One region of the Lysobacter sp. ESA13C genome, then DNA from elsewhere that is predicted to be linked to it. Evidence: riboswitches for the same ligand, from Rfam matches in the RefSeq annotation. Region 1 holds a riboswitch; each other region holds the start of a gene.
The links. A riboswitch is a leader RNA that binds a small molecule or an ion and turns the genes downstream of it on or off. The one in region 1 is predicted to bind cobalamin.
Positions count from the first base shown of each region.

Region 2: linked by a shared signal. The riboswitch ahead of metE (5-methyltetrahydropteroyltriglutamate--homocysteine S-methyltransferase) and the one ahead of btuB (TonB-dependent vitamin B12 receptor) in region 1 are both predicted to bind cobalamin.
Region 3: linked by a shared signal. The riboswitch ahead of LC490_RS11470 (ribonucleoside-diphosphate reductase subunit alpha) and the one ahead of btuB (TonB-dependent vitamin B12 receptor) in region 1 are both predicted to bind cobalamin.
Region 4: linked by a shared signal. The riboswitch ahead of LC490_RS14075 (CoA-acylating methylmalonate-semialdehyde dehydrogenase) and the one ahead of btuB (TonB-dependent vitamin B12 receptor) in region 1 are both predicted to bind cobalamin.

Region 1 is NZ_JAHXYK010000003.1:283,077-286,454, forward strand. Features, by position in the region: gene LC490_RS07365 (TonB-dependent receptor) at 1-861, opposite strand, end outside; cobalamin riboswitch at 1,352-1,596, shown strand; gene btuB (TonB-dependent vitamin B12 receptor) at 1,750-3,378, shown strand, end outside.
Region 2 is NZ_JAHXYK010000005.1:29,356-32,733, forward strand. Features, by position in the region: gene metE (5-methyltetrahydropteroyltriglutamate--homocysteine S-methyltransferase) at 1-1,877, opposite strand, end outside; cobalamin riboswitch at 2,082-2,289, opposite strand; gene LC490_RS11430 (hypothetical protein) at 2,310-2,480, shown strand; gene LC490_RS11435 (hypothetical protein) at 2,714-3,378, shown strand, end outside.
Region 3 is NZ_JAHXYK010000005.1:37,592-40,969, forward strand. Features, by position in the region: gene LC490_RS11470 (ribonucleoside-diphosphate reductase subunit alpha) at 1-1,776, opposite strand, end outside; cobalamin riboswitch at 2,198-2,421, opposite strand; gene LC490_RS11475 (DUF2339 domain-containing protein) at 2,557-3,378, shown strand, end outside.
Region 4 is NZ_JAHXYK010000006.1:131,146-134,523, forward strand. Features, by position in the region: gene LC490_RS14075 (CoA-acylating methylmalonate-semialdehyde dehydrogenase) at 1-1,223, opposite strand, end outside; cobalamin riboswitch at 1,362-1,583, opposite strand; gene LC490_RS14080 (hypothetical protein) at 2,087-2,335, shown strand.

The sequences.
Region 1 (3,378 bases):
GAAATAGCCGTTCGAGAGCACGTCGCGTTCGCTGTAGCTGCCGAACGAATAGAAGCTCAGGTATTCGGTGGGGTTGTATTCGCCGTTGTAGGCGAACGCGCCCTGGTCGATCTCGGGATCGCCGTAGCGCTGCTCGACGCGGCCCTGGAACGGCCGCGCACGATTGGTCTGGTCTTGGTGCCCGCCTTGCGCGGCCAGGTGCAGCCAGCCGTTCTCGCCGAGCTTGATGCCGGTGTCGCCGGACAACTGGTACTGCTTGCCGTCGCCGGCGCTGTACTGGCCGTAGCGCGCGGCGATGCTGCCGCCTTCGCCGCTTCCTTTAAGGACGACGTTGATGACGCCGGCGATAGCGTCCGAGCCGTACTGCGCGGAAGCGCCGTCGCGCAGCACTTCGACGCGTTCGATCGCGGCGATCGGAATGGCGTTCAGATCGACCGGCGAGGAGCCGCGGCCCTGGCTGCCGTTGAGGTTGATCAGGGCGGTGGTGTGACGGCGCTTGCCGTTGACCAGCACCAGCACCTGGTCGGGGGCCAGGCCGCGCAGCTGCGCCGGGCGCACCGCGTCGGTGCCGTCGGTGATGGCCGGGCGCGGGAAGTTCAGCGAGGGCAGGGCGCGCGACAGCGCGGTGGCCAGCTCGACGGTACCGGTGGCTTCCAGGGTTTCGGGGGTGATGATGTCGATCGGCGCGGTGGACTCGGCGACGGTGCGGTCGCTGACGCGGGTGCCGGTGACGATGACCTGGTCCAGGGTCTTGGGATCGTTTTGCGGCGCGTCCTGCGCGTAGACCGGCGCGGCGAGCGCTACCAGGAGGCCGAGGGCCAGAGGGTGACGTGAACCGGCGAAGGTGCGGCGGACGGGCATGACGACTCCTTGATGGGGATGACAGCGATGTCATTCGGATTTAACACGAACGTAACAACCGGTCAATGAAGCGGCCAAATATTGCCTAACGCAAGTAGTAGAAAAGTGGTAATGGCACACTCTTTGCGGAATCTGGGGGTGGGCCGATGGCCGCTGCGCCTGACTCGCTTGGAGCTTTCTGGCCCTCATCCCCGTTAAGCCTTCATCTCTAGCAAGCTGTCATTCCCCCCAGGTCGTCATCCCCGCGAAGGCGGGGATCCACCGGGTTTTCGTGCGAGAACGCTTGAAGTCTCTGCGGGCCCGGCGAGGCGCGCAGCGCGCCCAGGCGTTCATGGATGCGCGAGCCAGTGGCTCGCGCATCCATTCACCCCCGCCTGCGCGGGGATGACGATCCGGGGGCTAAGCCCGGCGAGGGGCGCCCTGGCCGCGGTCCAGAGACTTCAAGCGCGCTCGCACGAATTCCGGTGGCGTCCCGACCTCGCTCGACTGCTAAGATGCGCGCGCTCAAGGTGATCGCCGACACACAATCGGCGATTGAAACGGGAATCCGGTCCCCGCTTCTGGCGTTCGCCAGGTCGGTCAATCCGGAGCTGCCCCCGCAACGGTAAGCGAGTACACGTACCGCACGACGCCACTGTGTTCCGACACGGGAAGGCGCGGTACGGGAGACCCGGTCCGATCTCGGACCGCCTCCGCTCGCAAGCCCGGAGACCGGCCCGGAGCGCGAACCGACAGGCGGAGGGCCATGTCTCGGGGCATCGGCGTGCGCGCCGTCTCTCCGTTCCGCCATCCCCCTGTCACGACCTGGTCTAGACCGCGCGGGTGAGGCGCGGCCATGGAGAGCCGACTGTGACGTTCCGTTTTTCCGCTGTTCCGCGCCTTGCGCGCATCCCCGCGCGCTGCGCTTTCGTATTCGCCGGTTCCGCATTCGCCGCCTCCGCGCTGGCCGCGCCCGCGGTCGATCTCGACCAGGTCGTGGTCACCGCGAGCCGCACCGCCCAGACCCAGGACGCCACGCTCGCCGCGGTAACCGTGATCGACCGCGCCCAGATCGAACGCCTGCAGCCCTCGTCGCTGCCGGACCTGTTGCGCGGCACGCCGGGCGCTTCTTTGGCCAATAACGGCGGCCCGGGCAAGGCGACGTCGCTGTTTCTGCGCGGCAGCGAGTCCGACCACGTGCTGGTGCTGATCGACGGGGTCAAGATCGGTTCGGCGACCAGCGGCGGCGCCTCGCTGCAGGACATTCCGGTCGAACAGATCGAACGCGTCGAAATCGTGCGCGGCCCGTTCTCCAGCCTGTACGGCTCCGAAGCCATCGGCGGCGTCATCCAGATCTTCACCCGGCGGCCGCAGGGCGCGTTCGTGCCGAGCTTCAGCGCCTCGGTCGGCAGCTACGCCACCCATCGAGCCACCGCCGGCGTCGCCGGCAAGGGCGAACGTGGCTGGTATTCGATCAACGCCGCCCACGAAGACACCGACGGCATCAACGCCTGCCGCGGCAAGCCCTCGCCGGGCGGCGCGGGTTGTTTCACCAACTCGCCGGACCGCGACGGCTATCGCAACGATTCGCTGACCCTGCAGGGCGGCTACCGCTTCAACGAGCAATGGGACGCCGAAGCGCGCTTGTTCCGCACCGAAAACCATAACGAGTACGACGGCAGCCAGAACAACGAGGCCGACGGCGTGCAGCAGGTCGCCGGCGCCAAGCTGCGCTACCGGCCCAGCGACCGCGTCAGCCTCAGCGCCAGCGCCGGCCGCAGCGAAGACCTCAGCGACACCTACAAGAACGGCAAGTACTCCAGCACCTTCGAGACCCGGCGTCAGCTCGGCTCGGTGCAGGGCGACATCGGCATCGGCAGCGGCCTGCTCACGCTCGGTTTCGACTGGCAGCGCGACCGCATCGACAGCAATACCCGCTATGCCCGCGACGCCCGCATCCTGCGCGGCGCCTTCGGCCAGTGGCAGCAGAGTTTCGGCGCGCACGCGCTGCAGGCCAGCCTGCGCCGCGACGACGACAGCCAGTTCGGCGGCGAGACCACCGGCAGCCTGCTGTGGGGCTGGAACCTCAGCGAGGCGCTGCGTTTGACCGCGAGCTACGGCACCGCGTTCAAGGCACCGACCTTCAACGAGTTGTACTACCCGGGTTACGGCAATGCCGGCCTGTCGCCGGAAACCTCGCGCAGCGTCGAAATCGGCCTGCGCGGCATCCACGGCGAGCGCCGCCAGCATGTATGGTCGCTCAACGCCTACGAGAGCGACATCGACGACCTGATCGCGTTCGATTCCTCGATCGGCTTGCCCGGCAACGTCGATCGCGCGCGCATCCGCGGCCTGGAAGCGGCGTTCGACACCCGTCTGGCCGACTGGGACCTGCGCGCCAGCGCGACCTGGCTGGACCCGCGCAACGACAGCCGCAGCGCCAGCCGCGACAAACTCCTGCCGCGGCGTGCGCGGCAGAGCGCGCGCATCGATGCCGACCGCCGCATCGCGGTCGGCAACGGTGCCTGGTCGTTCGGT
Region 2 (3,378 bases), on a different contig from region 1:
AAGCTTTCCCCGGCCCAGGCCAGGTAGGCCGGCCAGTCGGCGCGACGCAGCGGCAGGCCTTCGCGCAGGGCCGGTTCGTCGATCTGGACGATGGCGATGCCGGCCGCTTCCAGGTCCAGCACTTCCTGGCGCAGGGCCAGGGCGATCTGGCGGCAGCTGTCGGCGCGCGGCTGGTCGTCGCGGACGAAGGACCACTGCAGGATCGTCACCGGTCCGGTCAGCATGCCTTTGACCGGCCGCTGGGTCTGCGCCTGCGCGTAACGGGTCCAGTCGACGGTCATCGCCTGCGGCCGGACCACGTCGCCGAACAGCACCGGCGGCTTGACGCAACGCGAGCCGTAGCTCTGCACCCAGCCGTGGGCGGTGAAGGCGAAACCGTCGAGCTGCTCGCCGAAGTACTCGACCATGTCGTTGCGTTCGAACTCGCCGTGCACCAGCACGTCGATGCCCAGCGCTTCCTGCTCGCGCAGGCACAGCTTGGTCTCGTTCTCCAGGAAGGTCCGGTAGGCCGCGTCGTCGATCTTGCCGGCCTTGTGCTCGGCGCGCGCGCGCCGCACTTCGGCGGTCTGCGGGAACGAGCCGATGGTGGTGGTCGGGAACAGCGGCAGGCCGAGGCGCTGCGCCTGCACCTTCGCGCGTTGCGGGTAGGGCGAGGCGCGCCGGGTCATCGCCGGTTCGACCGCGGCCAGGCGCTTGCGCACCTCGGCATTGCGCAGCAACGGCGAGGCCAGGCGCGCAGCGCGCGCGCTGGCGGCGGTGGCGAGGTCGCGGTTGGCGTCGGCGCTGCCGGTGAGGGCATCGGCGAGCAGGCGCAGTTCCTCGATCTTCTGCCGCGCATAGGCCATCCAGTGACGCAGCGGTGCGGGCAGCTTGCGTTCCAGTTCCAGGTCGGTCGGCACGTGCAACAGCGAGCACGACGGCGCCAGCCATTGCGCGCGATCGCCGGCACGGCGCGCCAGGCTCAGCGCGGCGTCGAGATCGGCGCGCCAGATGTTGCGGCCGTCGACCACGCCGAGGCTGAGGACGCGGTCGTCCGGCAACAGCGGCAGCACGCTTTCCAACTGCTGCGGCGCGCGCACCAGATCGACGTGCAGGCCTTGCACCGGCAGGCGCGCGGCGAGGGCGGCGTTGTCGCCGAGGCCGCCGAAGTAAGTCGTCAGCAGGCGCTGCGGCGCGTCGGCTTCGGCCAGGGCCGCATAAGCGCGGCGATAGGCGTCGCGGTCGTCGTCGTCGAGGTCGAGCACCAGGGCCGGCTCATCGAGCTGGACCCAGTCGGCGCCCGCCGCCTTGAGCTTGCCGAGCAGTTCGGCATAGGCCGGCAGCAGGGCATCGAGCAGCTCGCGCGGGTCGCCGCCGTCGCTGCGCTTGCCGAGCTTGAGGAAGGACACCGGGCCGAGCAGCACCGGCCGCGCCTGGATGCCGAGCGCGCGCGCCTGGGCCAGTTCGGCCAAGGGCTTGTCGCCGCGCAGCACGAAACGCTGATCGCGCTCGAACTGCGGCACCAGATAGTGGTAGTTGGTGTCGAACCACTTGGTCATCTCCAGCGCGTGCAGGTCGCGACGGCCGTCCTGCAGGCCGCGGGCGAGGGCGAAGTAGCCGGTCAGCGGGTTTTCGTCGTAGACCTCGCGGTACGGCGCGGGGATCGCGTCGAACAGAACGGCGGTATCGAGGACGTGGTCGTAAAGGGAGAAATCGTTGCACGGCACGACGTCGGCGCCGGCCTGCCGCGCCAGTTGCCAATGGCGTTCGCGCAGGCCGTGGGCGGTGTCGTGCAGCGCCTGGGCCGGCGTGTCGCCTTTCCAGAACGATTCGAGGGCCAGCTTGAGCTCGCGCCGCGCGCCTATGCGCGGGAAGCCGAGATGGGTGACGCTGATCATGATGATTACCTGCGATGCGTGGGCATGGCGCAGGGCAACGAAGGAGACCACGGCTGCGCCGGCCCGACGCTCGCGCGCCCGGCTTCGCCACAACCCTTGGTGTCGACCTTCGCCCCCGCGGGCGAACCGGCGCGCACGACGCGGCCCGCGCCGGGACGGGCCCGGACGCAGCGCCGACGCCTTGCGGGCCGGAGTCGGACGGAAGGCGAGCCTTCCGGTCATGGCAGGTCTTCGGGCTTGGGGCATGGAGCACGAGGCGCCTCCTACTGTCCGTCGCTTCCCGGGATCGCTCCCAGTGCCTGACGAAGTTCGTTCCCTATACCGCTGCGGGGCAGCTCCGGAATTGGACGTGGCGTCCGCACCGGATTCCCTCTAACCGCCGCCGGTGCGAACCGGTGGCGATTTGTCACATCGCTTCATCTGCATGAAGCGATGTTCACCATCACGCCGCCAAGCTACGCAGCGCGACCGGCGAAGTCAATCGCCGCGATCGCGATGCGTGGACCCGGTTTGCGATTTGTGGCCGCAGCCGGCGACGGCGCCGCGGCCGGGGTTTCCCCGGCTGCCGTTCATGCGCCGCCGACGATGATGTCGGCACGCTGACGAGCGCGAACGCCATGACCTCCTGCCGTTGAGCTTGGTGGGCCCTGGGGCTAACGTTGGTGCTGTGGCGACGATGCGCGGCGCGGGTCCAGGACGGCCCGCGCGATCCCGACTCCGATGGGTGGAACATGCTTTTCAGAAGGACGTTTGCGCTGACCTTGTGCCTGCTCGGACTGGCGGCTTGCGGGAGGGATTCCGCCGCGCCGCCGCCGGCCCGGTCCGAGCCGGTCACCATGGGCAGCCAGAACGAGTCGCCCAAGGTCGCCGCCGCGGACGCGTCGAGCGAGACCGACATCCTGCAAGGCACCTACTGGCCGCCGGCCAAGCTCGACGGCGGCGTGGCCAAGATCAGCTGCGAATACGACTACCCGCGTTTCGGCGACGGAAAACCGCTGACCGCGCTGGACTTCTTCAGCCTGGTCGACGCCTTGTCGCCGTGCCAGGCCAGCGGCGTGGTGCGCCTGCACTACCAGGGCAAGATCGGCGCCGGCTTCACCGCGCTGGTGCAGCGCGTCGCCGCCATGGCCACGCGCATGGAAATCCAGACCCGCATCCTCGACATCGACTCCAGCGGCGGCCACGTCGAGGAAGCGATCCGCGCCGGCGACTCGATCGCCGAATCGGGCTGGGCGATCTGGGTGCGCGAGGATTCGGTCTGCCACAGCGCCTGCGTCTTGGTGCTGGCCGCCGGCGACACCCGCTCGATCGAAGGCAAGGTCGGCATCCACCGGCTGATGCGCGACCGCTCGACCGCGACCTCGCGCGCCGAACTCAGCCGCGAACTCAAGGCGATCAACCAGCAGGTGCGCGATTATCTGGAACGCAACGGCGTCGCCACCGGCGTCGCCGACCTGATGATGACCATCGCCAACCGCGACCTGCGCGTGTTGACGGTGGA
Region 3 (3,378 bases), on a different contig from region 1:
CAGGCCGTGCTCGGCGATGCGCTTGCGCAGCGCGTCCCAACGCTCGGGCTGCGACGGGGTCACGCCCCAGGCCTCGAACTGCAGTTCGCCGACCGAAGCGCGGGTGTCGGCGAAGGACGGGTGCTTGCCGTGTTCCATCGCCAGCTCGTTCGACGCCGACAGGGCATGGAAGTAGATCGCTTCGGCGATCTCCTGGGCGAGCTTGCGCGCGGGTTCCGAATCGAACGGCAAGCGCAGCTTGAAGAACACGTCCTGCAGGCCCATCGAGCCCAGGCCGACCGGGCGCCACTTGAGGTTGGCGCGGCGCGCGGTCTCGATCGGGTAGAAGTTCAGGTCGATCACGCGGTCGAGCTGGCGCACGGCCAGGCGCACAGTCTCGGCAAGTTTGTCGAAATCGAACGCGCCCTTGCCATCCTCGTACATCTCGACGTGGTGCGAGAGGTTGATCGAGCCCAGGTTGCACACCGCAGTCTCGTCCTGCGAGGTGACCTCGAGGATTTCGGTGCACAGGTTCGACAGGTGGATGACGTTGCCGTCGCGCAGGGTCTGGTTGGAGGCGCGGTTGGACTTGTCCTTGAAGTTCATCCAGCCGTTGCCGGTCTGCGCCAGGGTGCGCATCATCCGGCCGTAGATGTCGCGCGCCTTGACCTTCTTGGTCGCCAGGCCGGCCGCTTCGGCGGCGTGATAGGCGCGGTCGAAGGCTTCGCCCCACAGGTCGGTCAGCTGCGGCACCTTGGACGGATCGAACAGCGACCAGTCGGCGTCGGCCTCGACGCGGCGCATGAATTCGTCGGGAATCCAGTTGGCGAGGTTGAGGTTGTGGGTGCGGCGCGCTTCGTCGCCGGTGTTGTCGCGCAGTTCGAGGAACTCCTCGACGTCGGCGTGCCACGGCTCCAGGTAGACGCAGGCCGCGCCCTTGCGCTTGCCGCCCTGGTTGACCGCGGCGACCGAGGCGTCGAGGGTCTTCAGCCACGGCACGATGCCGTTGCTGAGTCCGTTGGTCGAGCGGATCAGCGAACCGCGCGAACGGATGCGGGTGTAGCTCAGGCCGATGCCGCCGCTGAACTTGCTGAGCTTGGCCACGTCCATGTAGCGCTTGTAGATCGCTTCCAGCGAGTCGTCGGGCGAATCGAGCAGGAAGCAGCTCGACAACTGCTCGTGGGTGGTGCCGGCGTTGAACAGGGTCGGCGAGCTCGGGATGTAGTCGAGCTGGGCCATGCGCCGGTACAGGGCGAGTGCGTCGCCGACGTCTTCGCTCAGCGCGCAGGCGATGCGCAGGAAGAATTGCTGCGGGGTCTCGATGACGGTGCGCGCGGTCGGATGGCGCAGCAGGTAGCGGTCGTACAGGGTGCGCAGGCCGAAGTAGTCGAACTTGGCGTCGAGGTTGCGGTCGATCGCGTCGTTGAGCTTGCGCGCATTGGCCTGGACGAAGTCGAGCAGGCGCTGGTTGATCAGGCCCAGGTCGAAGCCGCGCTGGACCGACTGCGAGAACGCATGGATCTCGATGCCGGCGACTTCCTTCTCGATCACGCCGGCGAGCAGACGCGCGGCGAGGCGGCCGTATTCGGGTTCTTCGGCGGTCAGCAGGGCGGCGGTGCGGATCGACAGCTCGTCGAGCTCGCGCGTGGTCGCGCCGTCGTACAGGCCGGAGATGGTGCGGGTGGCCACGCGCATCGGGTCGACGGCGTACAGGTTCTCGCCGCTGCGGGTCACCGCGCGCACGATCTTGTTCAGGTCGACCGGCTCGCGGCGGCCGTTGCGCTTGGTCACGCTCATGGTCAGGTTGGCCGCGGGCGGGGTCAGCGCGAAGCCGGTATCGGCTTGCGGGTCGCGGGCGGGTTTGGCGGCAGTGTCGGCGGCGGGGGAGGCGGCGGACGATTCGGGTGCGAGCGTGGTCATGGCGTAACTCCGGGGCGTGGGTGCACGGGTCGCCGACCTTCCCGCGAAGGGCGACGCGCGGAGAACGCGGACGCGCCAGCGACGACCGGCCGCGCAGCGGCGTCGTCGATGGCACGGCCGTGCCCCCGCGGGCGCGGAACTCGGGAGCTTGCAGGCGAGGTGTCGCGCGGCCCGAGACGGGCGCATCCCGCGTCGGCGCGCGTGGCGGCGCCGCAACGGAACGAGCACGACGGCGGAGCCATCGTGCTGCGACACCGGCCGTCTTCCCCCGAAGACTCCTGGGCCGGTACCGCGCGGTGTGCAACGCGCGGCTGTCGGCAGGTCTTCGGGCTCGGGACACGACGACTCGCGTCTCCTACTGGCTACCGCTTCCCAGACGCGAGGCGCGTCCAGTGCTTGGTAGCGTTCGTTTCCCATACCGCTGCGGGGCAGCGCCGGCTTTGGACGCCGCGCTGGCTGCGTCCTTACCGGCTTCCCTATTGAGCCAATCTCGCGATCGGCACCGACGGGCACAACATAGTGTGGTTTATCGATTCCGTCAACGCGATATGTGGTGAACAAGCTGTGTATAGAATGCGTGAAGCCTTGTCCTTCAAGGCTTGCGGCTTGGTGTAACGTTCGTGACCAAGCGCACGATGCACGGAACAGGGACGGGTGATGGAAGCACTGATCGTTTTAGTGGCACTGGGGTTGTTGCTGGTGCCGATCCTGCTCGTGGTGGCGCTGGTGCAAGTCGCCGGATTGAAGTCGCGCGTGTCCGAGCTCGAGCGTCGCGTGGCGCAGCAGGCCGAGTCGTTGAGCGCTGCGAGATCCGCCCACCGCGGGGACGAGACCCTGGCCGAGCGGATCGCGCGCGAAACGCCGCCGCCGACAGCGCAGGCGGTCCGTCCGCCGCGGCCCGTCGTTTCCGCGGCCGCTCCTCCCACGACCGCGCCACCGCATACCGTTCCGCCGGTCTCGGCGCCGCCGCCGACCACGAGCGTGCCGCCGCCGATGCCGCAAGACGCCGCCGCCCGCCCGGTCGCCGCGCGCGTCGCGCCCGCAGCCGCGCGCGCACCCGCCGCACCGCCGCCGCCGGACGTGTTCACCGTCGCCGCGCGCTGGCTGCGGCGCTGGTTCACCGAAGGCAACGTGCCGGTCAAGGTCGGCATGCTGGTGTTGTTCGCCGGCGTCGCCGCGTTGTTGAAGTACGCGACCGACCAGGGCTGGCTGCACCTGCCGATCGAACTGCGCCTGGCCGGCGTCGCCCTGGCGGCGATGGCCGGGCTGGTGTTCGGTTGGCGCCAGCGCGAGCGCAAGCGCAGCTTCGCCCTGAGCCTGCAGGGCGGCGCCATCGGCGTGCTGCTGTTGGTGGTGTTCGCGGCGTTCAAGCTGTACCAGCTGATGCCGGCCGGCGCGGCGTTCGCGCTCAGCGTGGTGCTGGTGGCCGGCGCCGGCGTGCTGGCGGTGAAGCAGAACGCGATGGCGCTGGCGGTGTTC
Region 4 (3,378 bases), on a different contig from region 1:
AGGTCGATCGCGGCTTCCAGGGTGTCGGCGGCGAGCACGATCAGTACCGGGCCGAAGATCTCTTCGTCGTAGATGCGCATGCCGGGCTCGACCCCGGAGAAGATCGTCGGGCCGACGAAGTTGCCGCGCTCGAAACCCGGCACGGACGGCTTGCGGCCGTCGAGTTCGAGCCTCGCGCCTTGCTCGACGCCGGAGGCGATCAGGCTTTCGACGCGTTCGCGCGCAGCGCAGGAAATCACCGGGCCGACATCGGTGCCGGGCTCGGTGCCGGCATTGACCTTGAGCGTGCGCGCCTTGGCGACCAGCTCGGGGATCCAGGCCTGTGCTTCGCCGACCAGCACCGCGGTGGAAGCGGCCATGCAACGTTGCCCGGCGGCGCCGAACGCTGCGCCGGCGAGGGCGTTGAGGGTTTGCTCCTTGTTGGCGTCCGGCAGCACCACCGCGTGATTCTTCGCGCCCATCATGCACTGCACGCGCTTGCCCGCCAGCGAAGCGCGGTTGTAAACATGGGTGCCGACCTTGGTCGAACCGACGAAGGACACCGCCTTGATGTCGGGGTGGTCGCAGATCGCATTGACCACGTCTTCGCCGCCGTGGACGACGTTGAGCACGCCCTTGGGCACGCCGGCCTGCAGCGCCAGTTCGACCAGGCGCATCGTCACCAGCGGGTCCTGTTCGGACGGCTTGAGCACGAAGGTGTTGCCGGTGGCGATGGCCATCGGGAACATCCACAGCGGAATCATCGCCGGGAAGTTGAACGGGGTGATGCCGGCGCAGACGCCGAGCGGTTGCAACAGGGTGTAGGTGTCGACGCCGCCGGCGACGTTGTTGGCCAACTCGCCGAGTTGCAGGTTGCCGATCGCCGCCGCGTGCTCGACCACTTCCAGACCGCGGAATACGTCGCCTTCGGCGTCGGCCAGGGTCTTGCCTTGTTCGGCGGTGAGGATCGCGGCGAGCTCGCCCATGTGCTCGCGGATCAGTTGCTGGTACTTGAGGAAGATGCGCGCGCGCGCGCCGATCGGGGTCTTGCGCCAGCTCTTGAAGGCCTGTTGCGCCGAACGCACCGCGGCGTCGACTTCGTCCGCAGTCGCGAACGGCACCCGCGCCAGCACCGCCTGTGTAGCCGGGTTGACGACATCGCGCCATTGTTGGGATCGGGATTCGACGAATGCACCGTCGATCAGCAGCTTGACCGTCGCGACTTCGGTCGCGACGCGATTCATATCGTTCATTGTTTCAGCTCCGTGTCGCTCACCCGCGTGACGGGGATTGCGGAGCAAGACAAGTCGGTTCCACGCAACGGACATCCGCGTCGAGCCAGCCCGTCCGGTTGCCCACCGCAACACCCGAGGATGGCATCGCATGCGATGCCCGCCACTGGCCGGTCTCCGGGCTTGCGAGCGATGCGGAGCGATCCGCATCACCCCGACACCTTCCCGCGAAATCGCAGTGGTATTGAGTCGGGTGTTCTCGCCTACCGTTGCGGGGGCAGCGCCGGAATGGAGTCTGTCGACTCGCACCGGCTTCCCGTTTCACCCTGCTCGCCGGTACGGCGGCAGGACACCTGTGGCCGGCGGAGTGTAGGCGTCGGATCGAAAGCGGACAAGCTGCGCTGCGCAAAGCTGCGCGCTTGCTCGCACGACGGCATGGTCGGATTGCTTCGAACGCCGCATTCATCTTGTCGTCGCGCGTATGTGTGACGCCTCTGCACGGCACCGCACCACGGCGAATGGAATGCATCGCGACGAATGCGCCCTGTTCGCTTGCTTGCGTAGGAGATCGCGTTCGCCTGTGTGCGAGGCTCGGGCGAAACGCCGGGCATCGCTCGATACTGTGATGGGTAGCGTGTATTCCTGGAAACGATGCGGGCGAAATGACTGGTGCGGCGGGGGCTGCTGTGACTGGGGCATCCGGATCGGCATGGGCGCATCGCCACGATGGGGAGCATCGGTGGCGGTGGATGGGTTCGTCGTCGAGCGTCGGCGCTGAAGCATCCCGCGGGCAGTGGCCGCTCGGGTGACATTCGCATGCCGTTGCAAGATCATGGCGAGAGCGCAATACGGCATTCCTGAAGGAGCGGCACCCGATGACCAACCGTGAACGACGCAACGGCACCGAGCAGGCCAGTGCCGTGGCCTTGCGCGCAGGGCTGACCCGCGAGCAACTGGACGCGTTGACGACCCTGGAGCATTTCCGCTGGGAACTGCGTTTCGTTCGGCGGCCGCTGTTCCTGGAGCCGATTCCGGTGGTATTCCATCCCGATGGCGAGCGTTACGCGGTGTTGGAGGCGGATGGTTCGCTCAATGAGAACCCGGGGTTCGAGATACGCCGCTGAGGGGGTTGCCGGTGGCGCGGGTTGGTTCGTGTCCGTGGCATCGCGGTGGGGGCTCTGAGGGTAGGAGCGGCGTCCTACTGGATTTCCTCCGGTCACAAGCCGCGACCGCGGGATGCGCAGAGGCGACAGCGCCGATATCGCTCATCGAAGCAGCGTGCCTTCGCGGGAGTAGGAGCGGCGCGAGCCGCGACCGCGCTCTTGCGATCTCGCCGCGCATCGTTCAAGCGAGATCAGGATCAGGATCAAACGCCAAAAGCTTCCGCCACTAAAGCGGCGGCTAACTTTCTTTTGTCTAAAGCAACAAAAGAAAGTCACCAAAGAAAAATGCTTTTGTTTTGAATCACAAGCCCGCATGATCGATGCCAACGCAGGGCTTTTTCATACGGGACATCCCTGTCCCGATGAAAAACGGCCTGCATCCATGCAGGCCGCCCTTCGGGTCTTCTGTTGCCTTCGCTAGTGCGAGACGTCGCACAACAACAGCCAAGGCCAAAGCCACGACCGAGGCCGGGACTTGACGCCGCCTGCGAAATATCGTCGCCATCCACAGTTCGTGGTCGCGGCTCACGTTGTTCCTACCCTTAGAGCGAGATTCGTCGTTGCCGTTGCCATTGAGAAGCTTGGCGTAGCCATGCACTGGCGAGACCAATGGAGACCCGGAGGGCGGCGCGCAAGGATGCGCGCCGTTTTTCATCGGGACAGAGATGTCCCGTATGAAAAATCCCTGCGTCGGCATCGAACGTGCGGGCCTGTGATTCAAAAGAAAAGCATTTTTCTTTGGTTACCTTTCTTTTGTTGCTTATGACAAAAGAAAGTAACCCGCCGCTTTAGTGGCGGAAGCTTTTAGCGTTTGATCTGGATGTTGATCCTGCGGGACCGATACGCCGCGAGAGCACCACAGCGTGATCGCGGCTCGCGCCGCTCCTACCCCGCGACAAAATGCCGCTTCGCTGGGTGGTATCGGCGTTGTCGCCTCTGCGCGTCCCGCGGTCGCGGCTCACGCCGCTCCTACATTGGGGGGGGGCGCCGCACAGCGTCGCTCG